3 linked regions of the Dongshaea marina genome follow. The protein of the gene in region 2 interacts with the protein of the main gene of each other region in a pairwise test. Links are inferred from orthologs where the notes say so. Each region holds a gene or a part of one and is shown on either strand. Other genes may lie near its edges.

What was found.
Region 1: the proteins of glnB (region 2) and glnD interact in binary tests that used the Escherichia coli proteins (3 or more experiments, as listed by UniProt). The link is inferred for Dongshaea marina from one-to-one orthologs.
Region 3: the proteins of glnB (region 2) and rraB interact in binary tests that used the Escherichia coli proteins (3 or more experiments, as listed by UniProt). The link is inferred for Dongshaea marina from one-to-one orthologs.

The regions. Positions count from the first base shown.
Region 1 is NZ_CP028897.1:3,994,956-4,000,976, forward strand. What follows is about bases 1,360-4,498. They hold glnD ([protein-PII] uridylyltransferase), read left to right. Parts: upstream 1,360-1,664; coding sequence 1,665-4,298; downstream 4,299-4,498. Other genes in these bases: map (type I methionyl aminopeptidase), read left to right, coding at 1,360-1,638; dapD (2,3,4,5-tetrahydropyridine-2,6-dicarboxylate N-succinyltransferase), read left to right, coding at 4,338-4,498. Also shown: more of map, read left to right, coding at 853-1,359; more of dapD, read left to right, coding at 4,499-5,162; DB847_RS18705 (DUF3461 family protein), read left to right, coding at 5,225-5,557; DB847_RS18710 (YajD family HNH nuclease), read left to right, coding at 5,707-6,021.
Region 2 is NZ_CP028897.1:4,432,895-4,438,593, forward strand. What follows is about bases 1,419-4,235. They hold glnB (nitrogen regulatory protein P-II), read right to left. Parts: upstream 3,088-4,235; coding sequence 2,749-3,087; downstream 1,419-2,748. Other genes in these bases: DB847_RS20705 (GGDEF domain-containing protein), read right to left, coding at 1,419-1,435; luxS (S-ribosylhomocysteine lyase), read right to left, coding at 1,522-2,031; DB847_RS20715 (transglycosylase SLT domain-containing protein), read right to left, coding at 2,050-2,661. In the rest of the region: more of DB847_RS20705, read right to left, coding at 413-1,418; DB847_RS20730 (APC family permease), read left to right, coding at 5,345-5,699. UniProt on the Escherichia coli protein: P-II indirectly controls the transcription of the glutamine synthetase gene (glnA). P-II prevents NR-II-catalyzed conversion of NR-I to NR-I-phosphate, the transcriptional activator of GlnA. When P-II is uridylylated to P-II-UMP, these events are reversed.
Region 3 is NZ_CP028897.1:4,291,950-4,297,627, reverse strand. Bases 1,226-4,021 are described here. They hold rraB (ribonuclease E inhibitor RraB), read left to right. Parts: upstream 1,226-2,347; coding sequence 2,348-2,695; downstream 2,696-4,021. Other genes in these bases: DB847_RS20045 (valine--tRNA ligase), read right to left, coding at 2,761-4,021; DB847_RS20055 (GNAT family N-acetyltransferase), read right to left, coding at 1,753-2,184; mtr (tryptophan permease), read right to left, coding at 1,226-1,727. In the rest of the region: DB847_RS20065 (substrate-binding periplasmic protein), read right to left, coding at 1-249; more of mtr, read right to left, coding at 474-1,225; more of DB847_RS20045, read right to left, coding at 4,022-5,616; DB847_RS20040 (DNA polymerase III subunit chi), read right to left, coding at 5,649-5,678. UniProt on the Escherichia coli protein: Globally modulates RNA abundance by binding to RNase E (Rne) and regulating its endonucleolytic activity. Can modulate Rne action in a substrate-dependent manner by altering the composition of the degradosome.

The sequences.
Region 1 (6,021 bases), 440 kb from region 2 along the record:
AAGCAATACCTTCTTCCCGCTGTCCGCGGCCGGACATCTGTGCCACAGGCATAAATCAGCTGCCCGCAGGTCAAACTGAACCTGCTTTTATCCTGCAGATAGCATTTTGCAGCTGCGCTGCATGGCCCGAATCACCGGGCGGGTGAGTTACTTTTCTACCGAGAAAAGTAACCAAAAGCTCCCTGCGCGTGATGGGTCCCTCCATCAAGCTACGGTGCTCGGCATCCTGCCTCGGAAAAAGCAATCCTCATCGGCTACCCTCGGCGCTCGCTCACGAGGGTGTTAGGCCCCGTCTATTTGCGCTGAATGTTTCATTGTTGATGAACTTATCAATCGCATGGACGCGATTGAAAGACAGCCGGAATATGGACGTTTCGTCTGTCTGTTTTAGTGAATCTGATGAAGCAAATTCCGGGGCGTCCTTGGAAGTTCAGTGGGGATTGGACAAGCAATCCCCTCAGGCCGGAGTCCGCTTACCGCAGGCCAAGCTAAACTTTTAGTTCCGCTAGCGATTGACTGCTCACCGCATATGTCGGGCCGTGATTGACATGGATGCTCGGATGCAAAACTGGGGAAGATTAACTGAATTGCAGGCAAAAAAATCGGGGCATAGTACCCCGAAATCATGCTGCTCAAAATATAGGTTTCCTCTGAGTTGCCTCAGAGCACAGGTCTTATCGCTCTCTGCAGAACCAAGTCTACTTAATTTACACTTAATACAAACTGAACGAATGCTGGTCAGTTGTTCAGTAACCACAAAGATAAAGCGGTGGAAGTTCGGCGCAGGAGTGGATAAAATTTCCGCTTTGGTTGAAAAGGCGAGCGCAAGCCGCACGATGACAGAGAATAGGAATGACAATACAGATCAAAACTGCAGAAGAAATTGAAAAGATGCGCGTGGCCGGACGCCTGGCTGCCGAAGTGCTGGAGATGATAGAACCACACGTACGCAAAGGGATCACCACCGAGGAGCTCAATCAGATCTGCCATGACTATATTGTCGACAAGCAGCAGGCGATCCCTGCCCCGTTAAACTATCACGGCTTCCCTAAATCGATCTGCACATCCGTCAATCATGTGATCTGCCACGGGATCCCCGCCGATAAGAAACTCAAAGACGGCGATATTATCAATGTGGATATCACGGTGATTAAAGATGGCTATCATGGTGACACTTCCAAGATGTTCATGGTAGGTAAGCCCTCCATCCTGGCGGAGCGCCTGTGCCGTGTTGCCCATGAGTGTCTCTATCTTGGCATCGAGATGGTCAAACCCGGCATTCACTTAGGTGACATTGGTCACGCGATCCAAAAGCATGCCGAGAAAAATGACTACTCGGTGGTCCGTGAATACTGTGGCCACGGTATCGGTCGCCTGTTCCACGAAGAGCCCCAAGTATTACACTATGGTCGTGCCGGCACCGGGCCGATTCTTGAGCCCGGCATGTGTTTTACCATCGAGCCGATGATCAACGCGGGCAAACGTCACTGCAAGATGCTCAAAGATGGCTGGACCGTGGTGACCAAAGATCGCTCCCTGTCCGCTCAGTGGGAGCACACACTGCTGGTCACCGAGCAGGGATGTGAAGTCCTTACCCTGCGCAGAGATGATAGCATCGAGCGATTCATCACCTCTTAATCCCCACCAAGACAAGGACGTTTCAGATGCCTCTTGATCCTTCGCAGCTTGACCCCTTTCTTAGTGCTGCGGTGGATCTACCGCAGGGACGGCTGTTTATTGAGAACCTGGACAATCAGCTCAGCGAGGCATTCAGTGCCAATACTCCCGTTGCCGAGCTGGTGCACTATCGGGCACAGCAGTTTGATCGCCTGCTACAGGCTCTGTGGAATCAATGTACCGCTATCTCTTCGCAATCCATGGCGTTGATTGCCGTCGGGGGCTATGGTCGCCAGGAGCTGCTGCCGGGTTCAGACATAGATCTGTTGGTCCTGATCACCGATACATTCGAGCCTCACCAATCCAAGCAAATCAGCCACTTTCTGACCCTGCTATGGGATCTCCACCTGGATATCGGCCACAGCGTGCGTACCCAGGATGAGTGCATCGAGCAGGGGAAAAAAGATATCACGGTCGCCACCAGTTTGATGGAGTCACGGCTCATCGCCGGAGCGGCCCCCATGTTTACCGAGCTGCAGCAGGTGCTCGATAGTGATCTCTTCTGGAGTAGCGAGGCTTTTTTTGAAGCTAAGTGCGAAGAGCAAAAGCAGCGCCACCAGAGATATCGCAACACGGTTTACCTGTTGGAGCCAGATCTCAAGCATAATCCGGGAGGCTTGCGGGATCTACAGACCATAGGCTGGATCGCGCGCCGCCACCTGGGAAGTCACTCGGTGGAGGAGATGGCGATTAGCGGTTTTCTAAGCCAGGCCGAAGCCAAAGAGCTCACCGGCTGCCGGGATAGCCTGTGGCGACTGAGATTTGCCCTGCACCTTATCAGTGGCAAAAAAGATAACCGACTGCTATTCGATCACCAACGCAGCGTGGCCCAGCTGCTGGGCTGGTCCGGCGAGGGAAACCGTCCGGTCGAGACCATGATGCGCCACTTCTATCAGGTGGTGCGCCGGGTCAGTGAGCTCAATGAGCTACTGCTGGAGCTTTTTGATGAGCACATCATCAATCGCCAGCCGATCACCTGCCAACCGATCACTGCTCAATTTGAGCTGCGAGGCCCACAGCTTGAGATCCGCCATCCATCGATCTTCAGTGAAGATCCCAGCTCACTGCTGGCACTCTTTTACACCCTGATCACCCAACCGCAAGCCGAGCGGATCGGCGCAGTCACACTCCGGGAGCTCTACAAGGTTAAGCAAAAGCTGACCGCTCCTCTATGTCAATCCGAAGCCTGCCGCCGCCTGATGCTGGCGATTTTACGCCACCCCAAGGCCATAGAAGCGTTCGAGCTGATGCACCACTATGATCTGCTTTCGAGCTACTTCCCCGAGTGGAAAGGGATCGTCGGCCAGATGCAGTTTGATCTGTTGCACACCTATACGGTTGATGAGCACACCATCAGGGCCCTCACTAAGTTGAGACTCATCGCCTCGGCCGAGGGTCAAAGCAACTATCCCCTGTGTCATCAGCTGCTACAGCACCTGTATAAGCCGGAGCTGCTCTACCTCGCCACCCTGTTCCATGACATCGGCAAGGGCAAGGGGGGCAACCACAGCGAGATCGGTGCCGAGACCGCCTATGAGTTTTGCAGGCTGCATCAGTTAAGCCACAAGGAGAGTGAGATCGTCTCCTGGCTGGTGCGTCATCACCTGCTGATGTCGACCACGGCCCAGCGCAGAGATATCTGTGATCCCGAGGTGATCCGTGAATTTTCACTGCAGGCTGGCGATGAGCGCCATCTGGATCTTCTCTACTGCCTGACGGTCGCCGACATGAACGCCACCAACGATAAGCTGTGGAATGACTGGAAAGGAAGCCTGCTGCGCCAGCTCTATTTCGCTACCCAGCGGATGCTTCGCCAGGGGCCTGAACTGTCGATGGATGTCAGGCGGCAAATTCGCGATCGCCAGCGGCGCTGCCGGCTGCAGTTACAAAAACGTGGTGAATCAACGGCGCTTATCGATAAGCTGTGGCAACAGTTTAAGAGCGATTACTTTATTCGCTACAGCGATGAGCAGGTGATCAATCATACCCAGGCAATTCTGGCCCACCAGCAGCAGGGAGAGAACTCTCCCCTGGTCAGTATCACCTCGGACAGCGCCCGGGGCAGCAGTGAGCTGCTGCTCTACTGCAACAATAGGCCCAACCTGTTTGCCAGCGTGGCAACCCTGCTCAGTCAAAAGCGTCTGACCATTCATCAGGCACAAATCATGACGACCCGGGAGGAGAAGGCCCTGGACAGCTTTGTGATCCTGGAGCCCGATGGCTCGCCCCTCTCCCATCATAGGATCCCCAAGATCCAGCAGGCGCTGCTGCATGCGCTCAAGCGCCCCACCTCCAAGGTTCGCAAGAAAGAGCGCCTGAGTAGGCGCCTTCAGCCGTTTAGGGTCAATACCCGTATCCTGTTCCTGCAAACCGCGGGGAGCCATAAGCACACCCTGATGGAGCTGAAAACTCTGGATATCCCGGGCCTTCTGGCACGGGTCGGCGCCGTGTTCCAGGAGTGTAAGCTGCAGCTACATTCGGCCAAGATCACCACAATCGGCGAGCAGGCACAGGATCTGTTTATGCTCACCGATCGCCAGGATCGGCCGCTTGACGACTCGCTAAAAAGGCAACTGACGGAAAAACTGCTGCAATCGCTGAATAATGACAGAGAAATGTGATAAAAATAGCCTCTATCTTCACTGATAAAGAGACGAACCATGACAGAGTTACAAGCAATAATCGAGGAAGCCTACGAGCGCAGGCAAGATATCACTCCGGCACTGGTCGATGATGCAACCCGCCTTGCCATCGAAACCACCCTGCAGAAGCTGGATGCCGGTGAGCTGCGCGTTGCCGAAAAGATAGCAGGCGAATGGGTCGTGCATCAGTGGATCAAAAAAGCGGTACTGCTCTATTTCCGCATCCATAACAACGAGGTGTTCGATCATAACGATCTTAAGTGCTACGACAAGGTGCCCCTTAAGTACGCCGACTACACCCAGGAGATGTTTGAGCAGCAGGGTGTGCGGGTGGTACCACCGGCCACCGTTCGTAAGGGTGCCTACATCGCCCGTGACGCGGTATTGATGCCATCCTATGTCAACATCGGAGCCCGGGTCGGAGAAGGCACCATGGTTGATACCTGGGCCACCGTGGGCTCTTGTGCGCAGATCGGCGCCAATGTACACCTCTCCGGTGGTGTAGGCATAGGTGGCGTTCTTGAGCCGCTGCAGGCAACCCCGACCATCATCGAAGATAACTGCTTTATCGGGGCGCGCTCCGAAGTGGTTGAGGGAGTGATCGTCGAAGAGGGCAGCGTGATCTCCATGGGGGTCTACATTGGCCAGTCCACCCGCATCTATGACAGAGAAACCGACACCATCCATTATGGCCGGGTACCTGCTGGCTCAGTGGTGGTTTCCGGCTCCTTGCCATCTAAGTGCGGTAACTACAGCCTGTATGCGGCAATCATCGTCAAAAAAGTTGATGCCAAAACCCGGGCTAAGGTTGGGATCAACGCACTGCTGCGTAGTGTTGAATAATTGATTACGCCAGGGGCTCCCCTGGCGATTTGCATGTTTCGAATCCAATAAAGGAGAAGGGAGTGTCTGAGAATCTGTACAACGTGGGGATCAGCGATCCCGCCCAGATCGATCGTTACAGCCTGCGCCAGGAATCGGGTAACGATATTCTGAAAATCTACCTGAAGAAGAAACCGGGTGAATTTTTCGCCAAGAGTGTCAAACTCAAGTACCCCTGTACCGCCTCCGGCGAGCTGGATGAAAACCTCAGCAAGGTACTCGAAGAGCTCAATCATAGTAAACCGACCCCGATCCCCCGCGATCTTAAGAAGAAGATACTCAGCGATCTTCGCCACCTGGAGAAGGTGGTTCAGAGCAAGATCAACGAAATTGAAGCGGATCTGGAGCGTCTGTAAACTCGCCGGGGCATATCGCCCCGTTTTTCTTTAAACCGGGCAACGACTCCCTCTGGCTGATCCCCTGCTCTCTTGAGATTCATGATAAACCTCTGGGCAAAGCCTTATCTAACACAAAGCCGCACACTCAAATATTATGCAAACGGAGGATGTCAGCGGCGGCCCTGCAGTGCTATAGTGCGGAAAAAATCAACCTCAAGAATCCTATGGCATACATTCCACCAAAATACGCCCAGTTAGAACAGGGCTATCGCGATAAGGCCCTCAAGCTCTTTCCCTGGGTCTGTGGCCGCTGCGCCCGTGAATTTACCTACTCCAACCTAAGAGAGCTCACGGTTCATCACATCGATCATGACCACAGCAATAACCCGGAAGATGGTTCGAACTGGGAGCTTTTGTGCCTTTATTGCCACGATCATGAGCATTCAAAGTACCTCGAAGCCGAAACCTATGGCTCTTCGGTC
Region 2 (5,699 bases):
GTCGTTAAGAATTCAAGAAAAGGCATGAAAAATGAATTAAGTTGAGCCAACCCATGGTGACCATCCCAGAGGGTAATGAAGCGAGACACAGGGCATCCTGGGCTAGAGCTCTTTCGGACTAACCAGGGTCATCACTTCAGCCTGAGATAAAGAATTTCTGGCTTTGCTAAGCTGACCCTCTGCAGCATGGATGCTGCAGTAGAGCTCCAGGGAGGGCACTGCGAGTCCGTCTGCAAAGCCCGAGATTAATCACAGTATTGACTCCATTTATGGAGAAAATGCTCTAGCAAGACAACGAGCGGTTATATGCCGGACAGGATCAGGTCTCCATGAATCGGCGCCACCGAGCTAAGAAAGACCCTTATGATGAAGGGACACTCCAGTCATGCTCCTTTTAAGGCAGGCATCCCCTTCACACCGAGATCGGCATCACCCGGTTACGCCCCAGCTCCTTGGCCTTGTAGAGCTGTTCGTCGGCACGCTCGATCACCTTGGCGACAGTGTCCCCCTTGCTAAACTCAGCTACCCCGAACGAGGCAGTGATCTTGTCGACCTTCTTACCGGTTCGCCTATCCTGAATCGACAGCTTCTCCAGACCGCGGCGAACGCTCTCGGCAAACTGGCGCGCCACCATCAGCTTTTTACCGGGCGCCACCAAGGCAAACTCCTCCCCCCCGTAACGATAGGCCTGGATCCCCTCCTTACAGCTATCCTGCAGGCGCCGGGCAACCATCTTGAGCACCAGATCCCCAAGCTGATGGCCATATTCATCATTGAATGCCTTAAAGTGATCGATATCGACCAGCACCAGGGAATAAAGCTGGCTCTGCTGATGAAATGATTCCAGCTCCTGATCAAAGCTGCGCCTGTTCAAGAGCTGGGTCAGTGCATCGTGAGATGCCTGTTTACGGCTCTCCTGCAGGGCATTGCGCAACTGCTCTATCTCCTGCTGCGCCTCGGCCAGCTGCTTATGAAAGTGACTTGTGACCTTTTGAATATGCGCCGAGCCACTCACCAGCTCGCGGATCACCCCAACCGTTTCATCCAGTGACATCCCCTGCTCTTCAAAGTGCTCCAGCGAGGCAAAGCGCTTGTTCAGCATATTCTGGAAGTCATCCGTATCGCTAAGGGTATCTTTCATGGTGTGAAACATTTCACTGGTCATCGCCTCAAGACTCTGGCGTAGCTGCTCCATGTTGGCCTGAGATTCCTGCTCGACATGGGCCTGATAGAGAGTGTTACAGGTCACCTCGCTAATAAGGCCCGTGTCCTGGAGCTTTTCGTCAATAGCCCGGTTGAGCTCAGGTTTCTCTTCTGAGACATAGGTATACCAGAGGGTATAGTTACAGGGGGTTGCCGGGATCTGATATTTCATCATCAGGGGGACAACCTGCTTCAGGTAAGCGGCAGATTGGCGAAAATCATCCATGCCCATAACAGCATCCATCTATCAAGCAGGAACACTCTCTATAGTATGGACCCTATTAAGGACACTGCACGGCTGAGATGCCACTCCTCCCTCTAAAGTTTGCTAAGGATCTCTGGAGGTAGCTTGAGCTCATCATTGCAGTTGATGCCGATCCCGCGCTCAAGGATCTTGCGGGCGATATTTTGAGCATCTTCAAGGGAGTGCATCTGATAGCTGCCGCACTGATAGCGGTTAACCTCGGGAAGCTTGGACGGATCTGCCACCTGGAGAATATCCTTTGCCGATGCCAGCCAGGCATCAGCCACCTGCTGCTCCGAGGGGGAGCCGATGAGGCTCATATAAAAACCGGTGCGACATCCCATGGGGGAGATATCGATGATCTCGACGCTCTTGCCATCAAGATGGTTGCGCATGAAGCCGGCAAATAGGTGCTCAAAGGTATGGATCCCCTCCTGAGACAGAGCCTCCTGATTAGGCACGCAGAAGCGTAGATCAAAGACGGTTATACAATCTCCGGAGGGAGTGTGAAGGGATTTGGCCACCCGCACCGCGGGGGCCTGCATTTTGGTGTGATCAACGGTAAAACTGTCCAGCAATGGCATCTGAGCTCTCCACCGAGACTAGCCAAAGAACAGCCTCCAAAGCCAACCATGGCTGAGCTCTTCCTGGCAGGAACGAAACTGTGCTCCGTAGGTTTCGGCGCGTTTTTGAACCCGCTTGGCTGTCTTGATGAGCCAGGCCTTGTTGCGATAACTGCCACGCTTATACCCACCCCACCCTTCATGGTAGTTCAGATATTGGGCGTAGGCATTCCACTTGGATACCTTATTAATCTTATTGGTCTTGGTGATATACCAACCCATGAAGTCGATGGCATCGGCAAAGTCATCCCGATCGCCACTGTAGTTGCCAGTTTCACGCTGATACTGCTCCCAGGCTGGATCCATCGCCTGGGCATAGCCATAGGCGGAGCTCACCCGCCCGATCGGAATAAAACCTAAGAAGTAATCCATCGGCGGCTTGGCATCATCGCGAAAGCTACTCTCCTGAAACATCATTGCCATGGGCACCTGAACCGGAACCCCCCACTTATGATTCATATCCATCGCCGCATCATACCAGCTACGATTTTGCCGAAAGATGTCGCAAATATTATGGGGGTTATCGGGCAGTGAGCTGCAGCTACTCAGCAGCGTCAGTAACACCAAGACTATCACTGAACGTTTTAGCATCAAATCAACTCATCTCGCTTAGGGGGCTCCCGCTCTTCCACCACAGGTGCTGAGCCCGGAGCGCCCAGGCTCGGTACCTGCCGTGGATCACAGGGCGTCTTCGTTCTCTTCGCCGGTACGAATTCGGATCACCTGCTCAATTTCACAGACGAAGATCTTTCCGTCACCTATCTTACCGGTACGCGCCGTATTCTGAATCGCCTCGAGGCAAGCCTCCAGCTCCTCATCGGGGATCACCAGCTCAATCTTCATCTTGGGGAGAAAGTCCACCATATATTCGGCCCCGCGATATAGCTCGGTATGCCCCTTCTGCCGGCCAAACCCCTTCACCTCGGTCACTGTCATCCCGGTGATCCCGACTTCGGAGAGAGCCTCCCGAACATCATCGAGCTTAAAGGGCTTGATGATCGCCTCAATCTTTTTCATGGTTCATCCTTACCAGTTATGTCGTCCGAACCCCGAGGTAATCGGGTAACGTCGATCTTTACCAAAGTTACGGGGAGTGATCCGCGGCCCAATCGGAGCCTGGCGTCGCTTATATTCATTGAGATCCACCAGGCGAACCACCCGGCGCACCGTTGCTTCATCAAAACCTTCGGCAACAATCTCCTCAACCGAAGCATCCTGCTCCACATAACGCTGCAAAATTGTATCCAATACATCGTAAGGGGCAGGCTATCCTGATCCACCTGATCCGGAGCCAGCTCAGCCGATGGGGGACGTGTGATCACCCGATCCGGAATGATCTCCTGGTCACGGTTACAGTAGCGAGCCAGACGATACACCAGAGTTTTTGGAACATCCTTGAGCACATCAAAACCACCCGCCATATCACCATACAGAGTCGAATAGCCGACCGCTACCTCGCTCTTATTGCCCGTGGTCAGCACCAGCTTGCGATGCTTGTTGGAGATAGCCATCAAAAGAACGCCCCGACAGCGTGCCTGCAGGTTCTCCTCTGTGGTGTCACGCTCGCTGTTCTCAAACAGAGGATTGAGCTGCTGCATGAAGCTATCAAACATAGGCTCAATTGGCACGATATCAAACTGCACTCCCTGGCGCTCAGCCTGGGCCTTGGCGTCCTCGACACTCATCTGTGAGGTATAGCGAAATGGCATCATCACCGCCTGCACCCGATCGGCTCCCAGAGCATCGACGGCGATCGCCATGGTCAGGGCCGAGTCAATCCCGCCGGAAAGCCCCAGCACGGCACCGGCAAAGCCGTTTTTATTCACATAATCGCGCACCGCCAGAACCAGGGCCTGGTAGATGTCTGCCTCTTCATACTTCTTGGCCGGCACCGGTAGCACATCAACCTGAGGCTCAGCATCAACAAACTCAACCAGCTGACACTCCTCCTGAAAGGGAGCCAGCCTGTGAGTCAGCACTCCTGCACGGTTGAACACCTTGGATCGTCCATCAAAAATAAGCTCATCCTGACCACAGATCTGGTTGAGATAGACCAGGGGTAGATTGGTCTCCTGGCAACGCTGTTTCATCAAATCTTTGCGGATCCAGGGTTTATCCTGGTGGAAGGGGGATGCATTGATAGAAACCAGGATTTCGGCGCCCTGGCGCTTGGCATCCTGCACCGGGGCATCAATCCACAGATCTTCACAGATCAAAAGACCCAGCTTCACTCCCTTAAAATCAACCACCAGGGTGCCGTTACCCTCGACGAAATAGCGTTTTTCATCAAACACGCTGTAGTTCGGCAGGCTCTGCTTGAAGTAACGTCCCAGCACCTTGCCCTGATGCAGTAAAGAGACCGCATTATAGAGCTTACCCTCTTCGCGCCAGGGATGCCCCACCAGCAACGCCGTTTCACCACTGCGCGCCTGCATCAGCGCCAGGGCGTTTTCAACCCGCTGCATCAGGTCTGCGCGCAACAACAGATCCTCGGGGGATAGCCGGTTAATGCCAGCTCAGGATACACCACCAGATCGGCGCCCTGTTGCTCTGCATCAGCCAATACCCCGAGCATCTTCTCGGCATTTTGTTCGATCGCGCCCACTACCAGATTCAGCTGGGCAAGCATGATGGTTAATGATTTAGCCATATTTAGCTCGGTCTCTGCTCAAAATTAAACTCCCAGCATAATAAGAAAAAGCATCGCCTCAAGCCAGCTTCGGCGAAGCATCTGCTAAGAAAACGGCTACTTTTCAACCTGAAAGCGGCTTTTCCTGCTTGCCTGACCAGGAGTAACCTTAGCTTAGATTCTCCCGGTAACCGGGATCACTCCCCCGAAAAAGAGCTCTGCTGATGCAGCCCCCCTTGATTGAGATAATCAAATTGGGTGGTTCTTCAAGGCCGGGCCCACAAGTAGCGCACTCATCCAGCCGAAGCACTGCCCGAATGTTCATGCATAATGACTCAAGCCTCCTTCTGGCAATGGGTCGAAAAAATAGCCAGCATCGGCTGGCACTACTAAACCCCTGACAGTGACAGGTTACCTCCCGCTTACACTTTGTAAATCTTATAGTTATGCATTTTTTTTGTATTTTCTTTGCAAACGTGTTCAAATGCCGGACGAACCATTGTTAACGGTTTGTTTTCAAAATACATATCAGATGTATCTTCTTTAGAATAATAAATCAGAAATACGCCTTTATTTGAAATTTTATATGCCTGAATCGTTAGCGTTCAGGATCTTTCCCAATTTTCAGCAGAGGATGTTCTTTTTATGAGTTCTTCGATAACACAAGCTCCCCCCCGACGACTTGGATTAATGACACTACTGATGAGTGGTATGGGCTCAGTCATCGGATCCGGTTGGCTGTTTGGTGCCTATCATGCTGCCCGGATCGCCGGCCCCGCCTCTATCATCTCCTGGATCATCGGCTGGGCTGCCGTGCTGGTGGTAGCACTGACTTATGTTGAAGTAGCAACCATCTTCCCCAAGGCCGGAGGCCCGGTTCGCTACCTGGAGTTTACCCATGGTTCAGTGGTGGGTTACATGGCCGCCTGGGCCACCTGGCTGTCGATCGTCACAGTGATCCCGGTGGAGGCCGAAGCCTCGGTCCAGTATATGGCCTCCT
Region 3 (5,678 bases), 140 kb from region 2 along the record:
ACCTTTGAGATCCGAGTAATCCTGCCAGTCAAAGTTCTGTCCCTTAAGGTAGAACCAGACCATCCGGTACTCCATGATGGGATCGCTGTAGATATGTTTCAGGGCGCGTTCTACGGATGCTCCCCAGGGAACCGTTCCTGTCACTACACCCTCCTCTGAGAGCCGGTAGGCCCGACTCCAGGAGGTAAACATATAACTGGGTTTTACATCCTGGGTAGCGAACGCCTCATCCACAATAGCCCCAAACATGCCATTACGCTGAAGGTGCTTCGAGGTGAAGGGGGGTACTCTCCGATCGCAAGAGTGATAGCCTGAGCCTGTAACAGGGCGCAGTTGAGCAGAAGCAGCATTCCCAGAAGAGCTTTTCCCATGACAGCACACTCATGTGGGTTTCCCCAAGAGTATAGTGAATCTGTGCTTTCATGCCCCACTGGTCCTATCGGGCAGTGGGGCTTATGGAAGGCTTAAGGCGATCAGGCGCCAAACTGAGGCAGCAGGCCAAACAGTCCCAACAGGTGGCAGAGGATCACCAGAACTCCATAACCAAAGACGATCACCAGGGTGAGTCTTCCGCCCGGGGTACGAAATTGGGGGTTACCAAACTTGCGACGACTCTTGATTGCCAGCAGCACCGGAATGATCACTGCCCAGCCTGCGGCGGCCAGCGCAGCAAAACCTATGGCCAGCAGAAAACCATTCGGCCAGATCATCGCGCCTATCAGGGGAGGGGCGAAGGTAATCACTGCGGTTTTGAGGCGGCCAAGATGACTGTCATCAAACTTAAATAGATCGGCAATATAGTCGAAAAGGCCCAGGGTCACCCCAAGAAACGAGGACGCCACCGCCAGATTAGCAAAGATTTGCAGCAGGATGTTCAGATGGCTCTGTTTTACCGTCTGACCCAGTGCAGCCAGCAGTACATCCATATTGCCACCGGCGGCCATGATCCCCCTGAAGGTGTCACGAGGCAGGTTTCCCAGGGCGCTGAGCTGCCACAGGAAGTAGAAAAACAGCGCCATCAGGCTACCTAGTAGCGCGGCACAGGCGATCTTCTTCGGCGCTTTGCCGTAATATTTCATCAGGCTTGGGATGTTACCGTGGTAGCCAAAGGAAGCAAGGCAAACCGGGATCGCAATCAGGATATAGGGAGCATAGTGAGCCGTGGGGTCGCTATTATTCAGCAGTACCGGTAGCTTGATGTTGTAGATGAGTCCTGCCACCGACATGAAAAAGGTGATCACCATGGCTCCCAGCATGATGGTGGTGATCCGATCGACCGCCTTAGTGGAGAGATAAACAATCAGCGCCAAAACACCGCCAAACAGCAAGCCTCCGACCTGGTAGAGAACAGGGATCCCCAGCAGGTTTCCAAGGGTAAGAGCCGTGGTGGAGCCTCCCCCCGAGATATAGGCATAGGTCAGGATATACAGGACAAAGGCTACCAGGGCCCCGGTGATGATGCGTCCACCATGTCCTAGTAGATCCTCTGTCATAGTGTCGAAGCTGGCCCCGATCGGATAGTTGAGGTTGGCTTCCAGGATCAGCAGGCTGGAGGAGTACATCAGCAGCCAGGTCAGGGCCAGGATTAGTAGTGAGTAGAAAAACCACATCCCTGAGGTCATCACCGGCAGGGTAAACATCCCGGCACCGACCGTGGTGCCTGCAATTATCATGGCACCGCCCAACAGCGAGGGCGAGCGCCCTTTGGCGGTGAGATCTTGACTCATTGAACTCTCTCCATTGTGTAACTTGTCAGTGCAGCTTATCTTTGCCACGTTGCTCCATCAGTTGCGACGGAGATGCAACCGGGGCAAACCCATATTGAGAGTAAAGCCCATGGGCGTCGGTTGTCGCCAGTGAGATGTGACGGAGCCGCTGGACCGAAGGATGTTGCATGATGCACTCCATCATCCATTTACTCAAGCCTTTCCCTCTATGTTCCTCCAGGACGAAGAGGTCGGTCAGCCAGGCGAAGGTGGCATAGTCGGTCACCAGCCGGGCGAAGCCAATCTGGTTTTTCTGAAAGTAGAGGCCAAAGCACAAGGATTGCTCGATGGCCAGTGCCAGGGTGTCAGGCTCAATCCCCTGACACCAGGGGGCGTCTTTGAGAAAGTCATAGATCATCCCTTGTTGCAGAAGGGTCTTATCGGTCGAGAGGTGGTAGTCAGATTTAGTCCATCGCATGGGTTGCTCCTGGTGAAGAAAAGAATCGATGAAATAATGAGCAGCACCCATGATACATCAGTTTAAAGGCTGCGGAATGTGAAGGCTTGCAAAGTGTCAGGATTGGCTTATGCTTGCAGCAAAATGTATGGCTCTTTCGTGAGCGCAAACCGGAGATGAAGTGATGAGTGAACAGATGGAACAGTGGCGTGATGAGTGTGAAGATATCATCGAAGAGCTACTGGAGGATGGTAGCAACCCGGACGCACTCTATACCATCGAGTACCACTTTGCGGCTAAGTCTGAAGAGCCAGCCTTGCAGGCTGCCGAGCAGCTGTTTACCGCGGGATTTGATGTCAGTGAAGTAGAGCTTTTCGAGACCGACGAAGGGGAGGAGCTGTACTGCTTTGATATCTATGGGGAGAGCGAGCTGGATAGCGACTCGATCCTGGAGCCCCTGCCCAAGATGCTGGAGATCGCGGCTCAGTACGCGATTGAGTATGATGGTTGGGGAACCTACTTCGAAGAGTAAGCTGTTAAGACCCGAATAAAACAAAGCCCTCAGATGAGGGCTTTGTTGTTTATGGCTGCTAGCGATTAAAGAGCGGCGATGGTTTGCTGCTGCTCCTTGAGCTTAAGTTCAGCCTGAGTCAACTCCTCAAGCTTGGCCTTCTCTTTGGCGACCACGGCCTCAGGGGCGCGGCTGACAAACTTCTCGTTTGACAGCTTACCCCGGATGCGACCAATCTCAGTGGCGGCTTTCTCAAGCTCTTTGGCGATACGAGCCAGCTCTGCATCCTTGTCGATGAGGCCTGCCATCGGCAGCAGTAGCTCCGCTTCCCCCAGCAGGGCGGTGACAGAGGCCGGAGCCTGCTCATCAGCACCAAGCAGTGTCACAGAATCGAGCTTCGCCAGTGCCTTGAGGAAGGTTGCATTGCTTTCAACTCGCTGGGCAGTCGTGGCATCATGGTTGCGCAGCAGCACCTCAAGAGGCTTACTTGGCGCAATATTCATCTCAGCGCGGATATTGCGTACGTTGACGATAAATTGCTTGATCCACTCGAGATCGACCAGTGCCTTCTCATCATCCTGGCTGGCGTCATACTCAGGATAGCCCTGCAGCATGATGGTGTCGGCCTCGATACCTGTGAGCTCAGCTACCTTCTGCCAGATCTCTTCGGTGATAAATGGCATGATGGGGTGCGCCAGGCGCAGCAGGGTTTCCAGAGTCTCAAGCAGGGTATGACGGGTGCCGCGTTTTTGCGCGTCACTACCGTTCCACAGAACCGGCTTGGTCAGCTCCAGATACCAGTCACAGAACTGGTTCCAGATAAACTCATACAGGTGGTTTGCCGCCATATCGAAGCGGTAGTCTTCGATCGCCTGGCGAACGTCACGAATGCAGTGCTGCAGCTTGGCCTTGATCCAGCGATCCGCCAGTGAAAGCTCAAGCTCACCGCCATTAAAGCCACAATCTTCACCCTCGGCATTCATCAGCACGTAGCGGCTGGCATTCCACAGCTTGTTGCAGAAGTTACGGTAGCCATCGAGACGGTTCATATCCCAGTTGAGATCGCGCCCTGTGGTAGCCATCGCCATGAAGGTGAAACGCAGTGCATCGGTACCGTGGGCCTCGATTCCCTCGGGGAAGGCCTTACGAGTCCGTTTGGCAATTTTTTCAGCAAGCTGTGGCTGCATCATATTACCGGTGCGCTTTTCGACCAGGTTATCCAGCTCGATGCCATCAATCATATCCAGAGGATCCAGCACGTTCCCCTTGGACTTGGACATCTTGTCGCCATTTTCATCACGGACCAGGCCGTGCACATACACAGTCTTGAAGGGGACCTGCGGCTTGCCGTTTTCATCCTTGATGAAGTGCATGGTCATCATGATCATCCGGGCAACCCAGAAGAAGATGATGTCAAAGCCGGTCACCAGCACATCGCTGGGGTGGAAGGTCGCCAGATCCGGTGTTTTTTCTGGCCAGCCCTGGGTAGAGAAGGTCCACAGCGCCGAGGAGAACCAGGTATCCAGTACATCTTCATCCTGGTGCAGGGCGATCTCATCACCGAGCTGGTGCTTGGCACGAACTTCCTGCTCGCTATGACCTACGTAGACCTTACCTTCGTTGTCATACCAGGCCGGGATCCGGTGCCCCCACCACAGCTGGCGGGAGATACACCAGTCCTGGATGTCGCGCATCCAGGCAAAATACATGTTTTCATACTGCTTGGGTACGAACTGGATCTCGCCATCTTCCACCGCCTTGGTGGCAACCTCGGCCAGAGGTGCGGTGCGCACATACCATTGGTCGGTCAGCATCGGCTCTATGATGACGCCGCCACGATCGCCGTAGGGCACAGTCAGGGCGTGATCTTCAATTTCAACCAAGAGATCCAGGGCCTCAAACTCTTCGACGATCGCTTTACGCGCAGCAAAACGCTCCATCCCCCGGTATTTTTCCGGCAGCACATTGGAGTAGAGATCCGATGGCTCACCCTTGGTGGTAAACACCTCGGCGCTGTCGCGGATGGTTGCATCAAAGGTCAGGACATTGATCATCGGCAGCTGGTTTCGCTTACCTACTTCATAGTCGTTGAAGTCGTGAGCCGGGGTGATCTTGACGCAGCCGGTGCCTTTTTCCATGTCGGCGTGCTCGTCACCGACGATCGGGATGCGACGATCGACGATCGGCAGGATCACATGCTTACCGATGAGATCTTTATAACGTGGATCTTCCGGGTTCACCGCAACCCCGGTATCACCCAGCATGGTTTCCGGACGGGTGGTTGCCACCACCAGGTAGTCTTTGCCGTCCGCTGTTTTGGCACCATCGGCCAGCGGGTAGCGCAGGTGCCACATGTGGCCCTTCACATCGCGGTTTTCCACCTCGAGATCGGAGATGGCGGTTCGCAGTTTGGGATCCCAGTTCACCAGGCGCTTACCGCGATAGATAAGATCTTCTTCATAGAGGCGGACAAACACCTCCTGAACAGCCTTGGACAGTCCCTCATCCATGGTGAAGCGCTCACGCTCCCAGTCTACCGAGGCACCCAGGCGGCGCATCTGGCGGGTGATGGTGCCACCGGACTCATTTTTCCACTCCCAGATCTTATCGATAAAGGCGTCGCGTCCCAGCTCTTTGCGGCTGGGCTGGCCTTCGGCGGCCAGCTTACGTTCAACCACCATCTGGGTTGCGATCCCCGCGTGATCGGTCCCCACCTGCCACAAGGTATTTTTGCCCTGCATCCGTTGATAGCGGATCAGGGTATCCATGATGGTGTCCTGGAAGGCGTGACCCATGTGCAGGCTGCCTGTCACATTGGGAGGCGGGATCATGATGCTATAGGCATCCTTGCTGGTGTCGCCGTGTGGCTTGAAATAGCCCTGTTGTTCCCAGCGCTGATACAGCTGCTGCTCAATAGCTTGTGGATTAAAGGTTTTTTCCATGGTTTCGAATCTGTAAAAGTGGGGGTGACGGCCTATTGGCCGGGCTGGATCACGTCCAGTTG